Regions from separate parts of the Paenibacillus sp. FSL R5-0928 genome, predicted to be linked through region 3. Evidence: riboswitches for the same ligand, from Rfam matches in the RefSeq annotation. Region 3 holds a riboswitch; each other region holds the start of a gene.
What was found. A riboswitch is a leader RNA that binds a small molecule or an ion and turns the genes downstream of it on or off. The one in region 3 is predicted to bind cyclic di-GMP.

Region 1: another riboswitch for cyclic di-GMP. It lies ahead of MKZ16_RS03205 (transglutaminase-like domain-containing protein); the one in region 3 lies ahead of MKZ16_RS31640 (NPCBM/NEW2 domain-containing protein).
Region 2: another riboswitch for cyclic di-GMP. It lies ahead of MKZ16_RS04875 (glycosyl hydrolase); the one in region 3 lies ahead of MKZ16_RS31640 (NPCBM/NEW2 domain-containing protein).

The regions. Positions count from the first base shown of each region.
Region 1 covers NZ_CP150225.1:727,850-731,131, reverse strand. The annotation lists rRNA gene MKZ16_RS03210 (16S ribosomal RNA) at 1-998, opposite strand, end outside; gene MKZ16_RS03205 (transglutaminase-like domain-containing protein) at 1,366-2,175, opposite strand; cyclic di-GMP riboswitch class I at 2,189-2,269, opposite strand; cyclic di-GMP riboswitch class I at 2,344-2,426, opposite strand; gene MKZ16_RS03200 (class D sortase) at 2,540-3,205, opposite strand.
Region 2 covers NZ_CP150225.1:1,135,361-1,138,642, forward strand. The annotation lists gene MKZ16_RS04870 (sugar phosphate nucleotidyltransferase) at 165-1,538, shown strand; cyclic di-GMP riboswitch class I at 1,675-1,754, shown strand; gene MKZ16_RS04875 (glycosyl hydrolase) at 1,767-3,282, shown strand, end outside.
Region 3 covers NZ_CP150225.1:6,985,533-6,988,814, forward strand. The annotation lists gene MKZ16_RS31640 (NPCBM/NEW2 domain-containing protein) at 1-1,758, opposite strand, end outside; cyclic di-GMP riboswitch class I at 2,017-2,103, opposite strand; gene MKZ16_RS31645 (hypothetical protein) at 2,261-2,827, opposite strand; gene MKZ16_RS31650 (EAL domain-containing protein) at 2,944-3,282, opposite strand, start outside.

The DNA.
Region 1 (3,282 bases), 930 kb from region 3:
TGGTAAGGTTCTTCGCGTTGCTTCGAATTAAACCACATACTCCACTGCTTGTGCGGGTCCCCGTCAATTCCTTTGAGTTTCAGTCTTGCGACCGTACTCCCCAGGCGGAGTGCTTACTGTGTTAACTTCGGCACCAAGGGTATCGAAACCCCTAACACCTAGCACTCATCGTTTACGGCGTGGACTACCAGGGTATCTAATCCTGTTTGCTCCCCACGCTTTCGCGCCTCAGCGTCAGTTACAGCCCAGAAAGTCGCCTTCGCCACTGGTGTTCCTCCACATATCTACGCATTTCACCGCTACACGTGGAATTCCACTTTCCTCTTCTGTACTCAAGCCACCCAGTTTCCAGTGCGACCTCAGGTTGAGCCCAAGGTTTAAACACCAGACTTAAATAGCCGCCTGCGCGCGCTTTACGCCCAATAATTCCGGACAACGCTTGCCCCCTACGTATTACCGCGGCTGCTGGCACGTAGTTAGCCGGGGCTTTCTTCTCAGGTACCGTCACTCCGGTAGCAGTTACTCTACCGGACGTTCTTCCCTGGCAACAGAGCTTTACGATCCGAAAACCTTCATCACTCACGCGGCGTTGCTCCGTCAGGCTTTCGCCCATTGCGGAAGATTCCCTACTGCTGCCTCCCGTAGGAGTCTGGGCCGTGTCTCAGTCCCAGTGTGGCCGTTCACCCTCTCAGGTCGGCTACGCATCGTCGCCTTGGTGGGCCGTTACCCCACCAACTAGCTAATGCGCCGCAGGCCCATCCCTCAGTGACAGATTGCTCCGTCTTTCATTCTTCTCTCAGGAGAAAAAAGAAATTATCCGGTATTAGCTACCGTTTCCGGTAGTTATCCCAGTCTGAAGGGCAGGTTGCCTACGTGTTACTCACCCGTCCGCCGCTAAGTTACTTTGAAAGCAAGCTTTCAAAGTAACTCCGCTCGACTTGCATGTATTAGGCACGCCGCCAGCGTTCGTCCTGAGCCAGGATCAAACTCTCCAATTAGTATTGAAAAGAGCGATATGCTCATTTTGAAACATCTGACGAGAAAATTAATTCTCTAATTTTGGATTTCACTTACGTGATTTCCTACTCACTCGTTGTTCAGTTTTCAAAGATCAAGTTCTCGTTGACGCCGTTTAATGCCTCAGCAGCAACTCTTATAATATATCATGTTGTTTTCAGAAATGCAAGCTTTATTTTTCGAAGCTTTTTATCAGCCTCGTTTGTATCGCCTGTACGCTGTCTAACAACGCTTACCTATAATACCCCAACTATTAATAGAAAAGCAACCCCTAATATAAAAATAAACAACTAGCTTAATAATTAAGCTAGTTGTTTATTTAATAGAGTTATGTTTATAGCAACGAATTTAATAGTATTTTGCCGCAGTATATTTGCTTGAGGCTTTAATTAAATCGGTTTTCTTATCACTCTTTGCAAGTCCTGCATCCACTGTAGTATCAATGGTAACCCACTTCCCATTAAGCAACACTTCGTTCCATGCATGATATTGCGTAACGTAGCTTGTATTCCCCATTACCAACTTAGCAGGAACATCTACACTCCGCAGCATTGCGGCAAAAAGAGAAGCGTAATCATAGCAAATCCCTTTTTTAGTAGTCAATGTCTTATCGATGCTTGGAATATAATCAGTAGTTACACTATTAGCAAGAGAGTAGTCATATTGTACATTCGCAACTACATAGTTATAGATCGCTTTAACTTTCTCTTCGTCTGTTGTTTTGCCTTGTACTAATTGTTTAGCTTTGACAATCGCTTTATCAGAAGAACTCCATTTCACATTCTGTACGGAGCCCAAATATACGGAATTCGAGTCACTCATGGTTACGTCTACTACTTCGGAATATAACGCTTTGTATTTATTACCGGTTGTGTTCTCCAGAACAGAAACCTTATAAGTCCCATTTCCTTGTTGCAAAGGGAAGTCCTCAGCTTGTCCAGAAGCATACAAGTTATAAGTATAGCTGCTGTTATCTTTGGTGATCATGAGTTTGATTCTTTTATCTTTCGGAATATCATAGTTAATACCAATAACACCTTGAGCCACTTTGGATGTAATCAACCAGCTGGCATCTGCACTTGCAGCTTGAGCTGTACTTACCGGAACTGAAGTCATTAGGACGAACAGCGCCACCAGCATAAAATAAACCTTTTTCACGGATAAAACTCCTTTCGGTAGCTGGCTGCCATCCTTTCGGGAAGGCCCTTTAGCTTTGCGTCCCTACCTTTCGATAGGTTTGCCGTTATCGTATAAGCTCTATCTGTTCTAGCTTTACTAGATATAGTTGATAGAATCCATTTGAAACAAACAAAAAAAGCCTCTTCATTCGGTAGCTGGCTGCCATCCTTTCGGGAAAAGGCCCTTTAGCTTTGCGTCCCTACCTTTCGGAAGGTTTGCCGTTATCGTGTTTAGCTTTCATAGTATAATACTATCATATTTATAGTTGTGAACAAGACCTAATTTACTAGATTACCCATTATTTTATAAATATCTCCCGGTATTTGTGTTTTCTTGTCATTCACTATTCTCCTTTTGTTAATTTGGCATGAACAATCAGCCGATGCGTTGGATTCACTAGCGGATCACATGTAATCAGAGTAAGAATCTTATCCTTGTCATTCCCGTCAAGAACGGAGACATCACTCGGATCTACAACAGAAATATCGTATACCTCATAGTTAAACACCTGATCACTAGTCTTTACCGTGATAACATCCCCCACAACAACCTCATTCAATCTGTTAAACAAACGACCCGTAGTTCGAGCCCGATGCGCCGCGATTGCAGCATTTCCGATCTCTCCAAGGGGTGCCGTTTCTTTCATATGGGCTGCAGCATGTTTCATATTAGCTTTTGTAGCCCCTTCTAATACAGGCAGCTTCAAATCAATCTTACCGATTTCAATTAGTGCGATTACTTTGCCACCGACCTCAATCTCCGGTTCAGGCTTTTCTGTCTCTTGGGGTTGGGGCTGTGCCTGAGCATCCAGAACCGATTCCTCTGCTAACAGCTGAGTAACTTCAGCATACCTGCTCTTCAAATCTGGCTGGGGAGTACTATCGGCAGTGCTTAGTTCAGCCGTTTCTAATAACTTCTCCTGCTGCCTGTCGTTGTACCATTCGTTAGCTGTCGGATATAACATGATAAGTATCCCAGCCAGTATGAGTAGATAGGAGAATTTACGCAATGTTATTCACCTCCGTATATTGTTTCTATGGTTATATACAAATCAAGCAGAAACAGCTACTTGCCTTTAAGCATAGC
Region 2 (3,282 bases), 1.3 Mb from region 3:
TCTGAGGATAACAGCGATCGGAAGTCCAAAATCCCTTGGAGTGGTTCATACCTAATAAATTTTTTAAAAAATGCATCCGCTCGAACTAAGGCTAAGCGGAAGCTATACGTTTTGATAACAATTCCATTATGCTCGATTTCCATAATTCAAGGAGGGTTCATTCTATGAAAATGGTACTTCTATCAGGCGGTTCAGGTAAACGGTTATGGCCGTTGTCTAACGACTCACGTTCAAAGCAATTTCTAAAGGTACTTGAAAGCCCTCAAGGTGAACCAGAATCCATGGTACAACGTGTCTGGAGACAGCTGGAGGAAGCAGGGATGGCAGAATCATCTTATCTAGCCACCGGCCGCGGCCAAGTAGAAATGATACAAAGCCAACTGGGAAGTCATGTGCCGATTATCGTTGAACCGGAGCGTCGGGATACTTTTCCGGCTATCGCCTTAACAGCTACCTATCTTTATTCAGTGGCAGGTGTTTCTCCAGCGGAGACGGTAGCAATATTGCCTGTTGACCCTTATGTAGAAGCATCCTTTTTCGATACCATAGCTATGCTTGAGGGGACCATGCTGGAAAGTGGAGCAAATCTGGCACTAATGGGTGTTGTTCCTGAACATGCCTCAGAGAAATACGGATATATTATTCCTACCGCTGAAGAGGCGGGGGGGAATGGTTTTATGAAGGTGAGTCACTTTCAAGAGAAACCAGACCGCATACAAGCAGAACAGCTCATCGAGCAAAATGCATTGTGGAATTGCGGAGTGTTTGCCTTCCGTTTAGGGTACTTGTTAGATATTTTGCAGCGTAAAGGGTTGCCTTTAGGATATGAAGAATTGCAGAAGCAGTATAAGCTATTGTCTTCCATCAGCTTTGATTATGAAGTGGTGGAGAAAGAAGAACATATTGTGGTGCAGCCGTATGATGGATTCTGGAAGGATCTTGGAACGTGGAATACGCTGACAGAGGAAATGAGCAGCAAGCATGTAGGAAAAGGTTTTGTGACGGCGGATTCTGAGGGGACTTGCTTGATTAATGAGCTGGACATTCCGATTACGGTAATTGGTGCGAAGGATCTGATCATTGCGGCTAGCCCGGATGGAATTCTAGTTACCCATAAAGCTGAGAGCCCACGGATTAAAGAAGTGCTGAAGACCTTTGAACAAAGACCGATGTACGAGGAACGCCGCTGGGGCCATTACAAAGTTATTGATTATGTGAAATATGATGAAGGCAATGAAGTGCTGACCAAACGGATTTTTATATCCGAGGGGAATAATATCAGCTATCAATTACATCGCAAGCGTAGTGAAATTTGGACAATCGTCAGCGGCGAAGCAAGTATTGTGCTGAATGAGAAAAAACATAATGTGAAGGCTGGGGACGTGGTACGTATACCGGAAGGAACGAAACACGCGATCCTTGCTTTGACGGATGTTGAGTTTATAGAGGTACAGACGGGGTCTGAATTAGTAGAAGAAGATAACATACGTATTACTTTAGACTGGAATGATATAGAACTACAACAATTCATTTCATAGGTCTAACCTATCTATTTAACCAATTCAAAATTTCTTGAAACAGGTAAATTGACTCAATTATCAAAAAAAGTCATAAAAACACTAAATATATCATTAATTGTCGTCGATACTTACGGTAAGAGAGATTATTTCTCTTAAATTGAAAAGGCAAACCTATCGAAAGGTAGGGACGCAAAGCTATAGGGCCTTCGAAAGAGTGGCAGCCTGGCTACCGAAAGGGAGATTATTTTGAAAGCTTACCGTACGTATCGATTGTTTGGTGCATTTCTGTCACTCGTCCTGTTTCTGACTGCACTTCCGCTTGCTGTTGGAATTTCGCCGTCTATTGTCATAGCTGCTTCAAATTCTGGAACGCCAGTTACCCCAGGTGCCTCACCTGAAGCCGTAAAGCTGCTTAACTATTTTTACTCGATCTCAGGAAAAGGCATTATTGCTGGTCAACATGACTATTTAGAAAGTCCAGATGAAATTAACAATATGCTGAAGGGAACCAGCGGACAATATGCGGCTCTTCACGGTTATGAAATGGGTGCGATCAGTGGTCAGTCCGAAGCAACGATGGCTTGGCAACGTCAAAATGTGGTGAACAGCGCCATCAACTGGAATAAAGCGGGCGGGATCGTAGCTATGACTTTTCATGCTAACCTGCCGGGCACCTCTTATGACTGGGATAATGTGAAAAAAACACTTAGCCAGAGTGAGTTCGATAGTTACGTTACACCGGGTACTAAGCAATATAATAATCTGATCGCTGAGCTTGATAAGGTGGCAGTCTCTTTAAAAAGCTTGCGTGATGCCAATGTTCCGGTGCTTTGGAGACCCTATCATGAAATGAACGGGAACTGGTTCTGGTGGGGGAAGAAAAATAACTTTTCTAAACTATGGAATATAATGTATGACCGTTTTGTTAACGTTCATAAATTAAATAATCTGTTATGGGTATGGAGTCCGAATGCTCCCAATGTTTGGTCAGATCCTTATGCGCTAACTTATCCAGGTGCTGATAAAGTAGATATTCTGGCAGCAGATATATACGAAAATGATTACCAGCAAAAATACTATGACAGCTTGTTGAGTCTAGCCGCAGGCAAACCGATTGCGATCGGGGAGAATGGTGAAATGCCTAATCTGGAGAAGCTTCAGCAATCGCAAAGTAAATGGACGTATATGATGAGCTGGGGAAAAATGCTTTACGAAAATAACAGTGCAGACACAATCAAAACATTTATGAATAGCAACTACACCCTGACCAGAGATAAATTAAATACTGGTCTGGCACCGACACCTAGCGCCGCACCAGCGCCGGCACCTTCCGAAGAAGAGGGGGAGGCAGCAATTCCTCTCGCGAAGGGGCTTGCAGGAGAGTATTACAACAACATGTTGTTGTCGGGAGCGGCAACTCTTAACAGAACTGATGCAATAATCGATTTCAATTGGCGGCAAGGATCGCCGGATGCCGCCCTCGGGATTGATCGTTTCTCCATACGTTGGAGCGGTAAAATTAAGCCGTTATATAATGAGCAATATACATTTTACACTACCTCAGATGATGGTATCCGTGTCTGGGTGAATGGGGAATCCGTGATTGATAGTTGGACTAAGCAAAGTGGTACTGAGCGTAAGGGCACTATAACGCTGAAGGCTGGTCGGCTATACGATATCAAGGTGGAGTATTACGAGAATGAAGGCGATGCGAGAGTCCGCTTGATGTGGGAAAGTGCTAGTCAAGCTAAAGAGACAGTTC
Region 3 (3,282 bases):
AGTCGTTGTAATTTCAGGTACAGTTATAGTGTTCTTGCCCGCACGCAATTGTACGCCCCTAGCCCAACTATTCCAAGCTCCCTCTTGTTGAGAAAAGATCAAAGAAGGCAACTTATCACCCGAAGCAGCATCCACATAAACATTGATGGTCTCGCCAGGCATTGCCGCAAGTCCTGTAGGCTGGTTGTTCGTGCCGAAGCCTATTCTCAGGTTTTGCTGAGCATGTTTTTTCATATCTCCACGCTGCTCGGCCTCAATGATGGTGCCTTCGGTTTGAACTTCACCATTCACTAGCTTCTTAGCTAAATCCAAAGAATCTTTCAGGATTGGATAGAGCGGATGTACTTTTGCCGCTTCTTCTAATTCGTTGATTGCTTCGACGCTATTATAAGCAGGCACAACCGCACTCATCGTTCCATCTGTGAAAATACCATTTACAGCTTCGCTTACTTTATCTTCTGTATAAAATCTAAATTCAGCCGCAAAAGGTCTGTTAATATTAGCTTTTGTGAACTTAAATTTTAATCTTTTAAACTTCGTCGGTTCGAATTTAAATTCCAAAAAATCATTGGTACTAATCGCGGTTCCGCTAGATACCAGTTGGAAGGTCTCTCCTTTACTCGTCTCTGATGCATAGATTTCAAAAGCCTCTGGGAATCCTTTGCGATTATCTCTAGCCAAAAAAGCCACTCTGTCCAGCACTTCCGCTTGCGCTAGTTCAAACACGACTTCATTCGTGAAGCTTGCATCATTGTTTTTGTTCGTTTCCCAATGCGTAGTGGGCTGGTCATCCAGCATATATTCAGGCTTCGTACCTGGGTAGCTTCCACCGTTCACCGTTACTTTTGATACGTTTGCATTTGGCATTCTATAAGCTTGGCTATAGGCATTTTCATAGGCTGTACCATACCCTTTTAGCTTCGAAACCTTGGCTGCCGTTACCTCTACCTGATGGTTCTCCAAAAGGATCTTTGCATTATCTATCTCTTCTTTAAACTGCGTATACAGTGGATGTGCTTGTACTTCATTTTCTAAAGCTGTTAATTTCTCTGCCGTATCAAAGGCTGTACTAACTTGGCTCAAGGTATCATCTGTAAATAAATTTTTCATTTTAGTAGAGACACTATCCTCTTTATAAAAAGAAAACTCAGCCGCACTCGCCCAATCTTGGTTCGCTTTTTTGAAGACAAATTTAAGTCTCTTAAAAGCCGTAGGTGCGAACTGAATCTCCACTACATCACCGGTTGAGCCTGTATATTCTCCAGAAGACACGAGTGTGAAATCACCCGCATCGGTAGTGGAGCCATAGATATCAAATTCTTGAGCAAAACCTTTACCTCTAGCACCAGATTGCCTAGCGGCATAGACCATTCTATTTAATTCAGTGGACTCATTGAAAACAAACACAACCTCATTCGTAAACGTTGAACTATTCGGTTTGCCAGTCTCCCAATGCGTGCTCATATCCCCATCCATAGCCTTAGCTATAGGCGAGCCTGAGTAGTTGCCACCGTTATTTGTGATGGATTTAATATTTGCTGGATTCATTCTAAAAACCTCATTATAGGCATTTAGAACATCCTTGCCGTACAGCTCAAACGGAATAACCGAAGCGTTGCTTAATAAGTTGACCTTACTTTGCGCGACTGTTTTTGTTACATTTACCTTGCTTGCCTCACTTGCTAAAGCATAACCTGCCTCACTCGAAAAACTGGCCAACATGGCCGCCGATGTAGCGATCGCAATCATTTTCTTCATCTCTTCTTACCCCCAGATGTCATATGAATCTCTCCAGTGCCCAAAAATGGGCACAAAAAAAACTACCCCAAAAGAGTAGCTTGATTGCGTATAAAGTCGCCTAAAAATTAAGACTTAATTTTTATTAAACCTTAACAAGCATAAACGCCTTCGGCGTCCTTATAAGGACGGTAAGCGTTTAAGCGAGAAATATAAGATATTAAGTATAGGTGTATAACTTATACTTTCTTATATTTTAACAAAAAGCGTTACACACTCTTTGGCAGCTGGCTGACAATAGTTATGATAACCTTAGTCCCTATAGCTTTGCGTCCCTACATTTCCATAGGTTTGCCTATGAAGTTTCGAATACATTCAAAGAGTAACATAAGCCTAGATCTGATCGCATGATTAATTGGTATGAAATGAGTATAGGTAATTGCAATTAGTTTTTCTCATGTGATAGATATTATTTATCGACTATCCCGGAAGAGAATGGGATCCTTTAGGACTGGAGGTCTAATTAACTCCCCGATCCGAACAAACGCCGGAACCAATTCCACACATCGCCCGTGATGGGAATTAATCCGAAACCATGTTCGCCAACTGCGATTACACCATATGCCCATTGTCCGATAGCTATGGCACCCCCAGCGATCCTGCCTATCGCTATCGCACCAAACGCCGTATCCCCTATGGCGATGGCCCCCAACGCTTTTTCCGCGATTGCGATCGCTCCTACAGCCACTCCTGCAATCGCAATCGCTCCCACTGCGAAGCCAAGCCAGCTAAGTGCTATTGCTCCAATCGCTAACCACATTCCCAGTGATATTGCTCCTAAGGAAAGTACGCCCACGCTTATCGCACCTATGGAAATCAATCCGACAGCTACATCTCCAATAGCGATTAAACCAACAGCTGTCTTTACACGGGGTTTACTTCCATGACCATACTTTTGACCTGAGTATCGCCCTAAATTACTACGAATACTGATGACCGGAAATGAGGGAGAAGGCCATTGATAATCAATTTCTCGTCCATCAAAGCCCCTAGAATCCGCCCAGCGCGTTACAAATTGATGCCATTTCATATCCATCCCGTCCCCCTTTTCAAATTACCTAAATTATACAACCCCGGGGGTTGGCTGTACTCAGACTCTGACCTGAAATTCATCTCATCCTCTGGACCGATATATACTCATTAGGATTACTGTTTGGGAATAGGATCAGGCTTTCCAAATAAATATCCCTGAAACAACTGATAACCACTCTGCTTAAGCCATTCAAAGTCCTCTCTAAACTCCACACCTTCTGCTAAAGGAACAGATTGGATTTCTAAAGCCTTTTCTAAAAATTGTTTAGCTATTTTCTGTTTGTTCGGATCACTGGACACGCCTTGAACATATTTCATATCTAACTTCATGTAATGAGGTTTAAGCTCCAATAACATCTCGATCGTGCTGAAGCCCTCACCAACATCATCTAAAGCGTATTCAAATCCCCGATCCTTGTAATATGTCAAAATAGCTTTCAAATGAGCGAGATC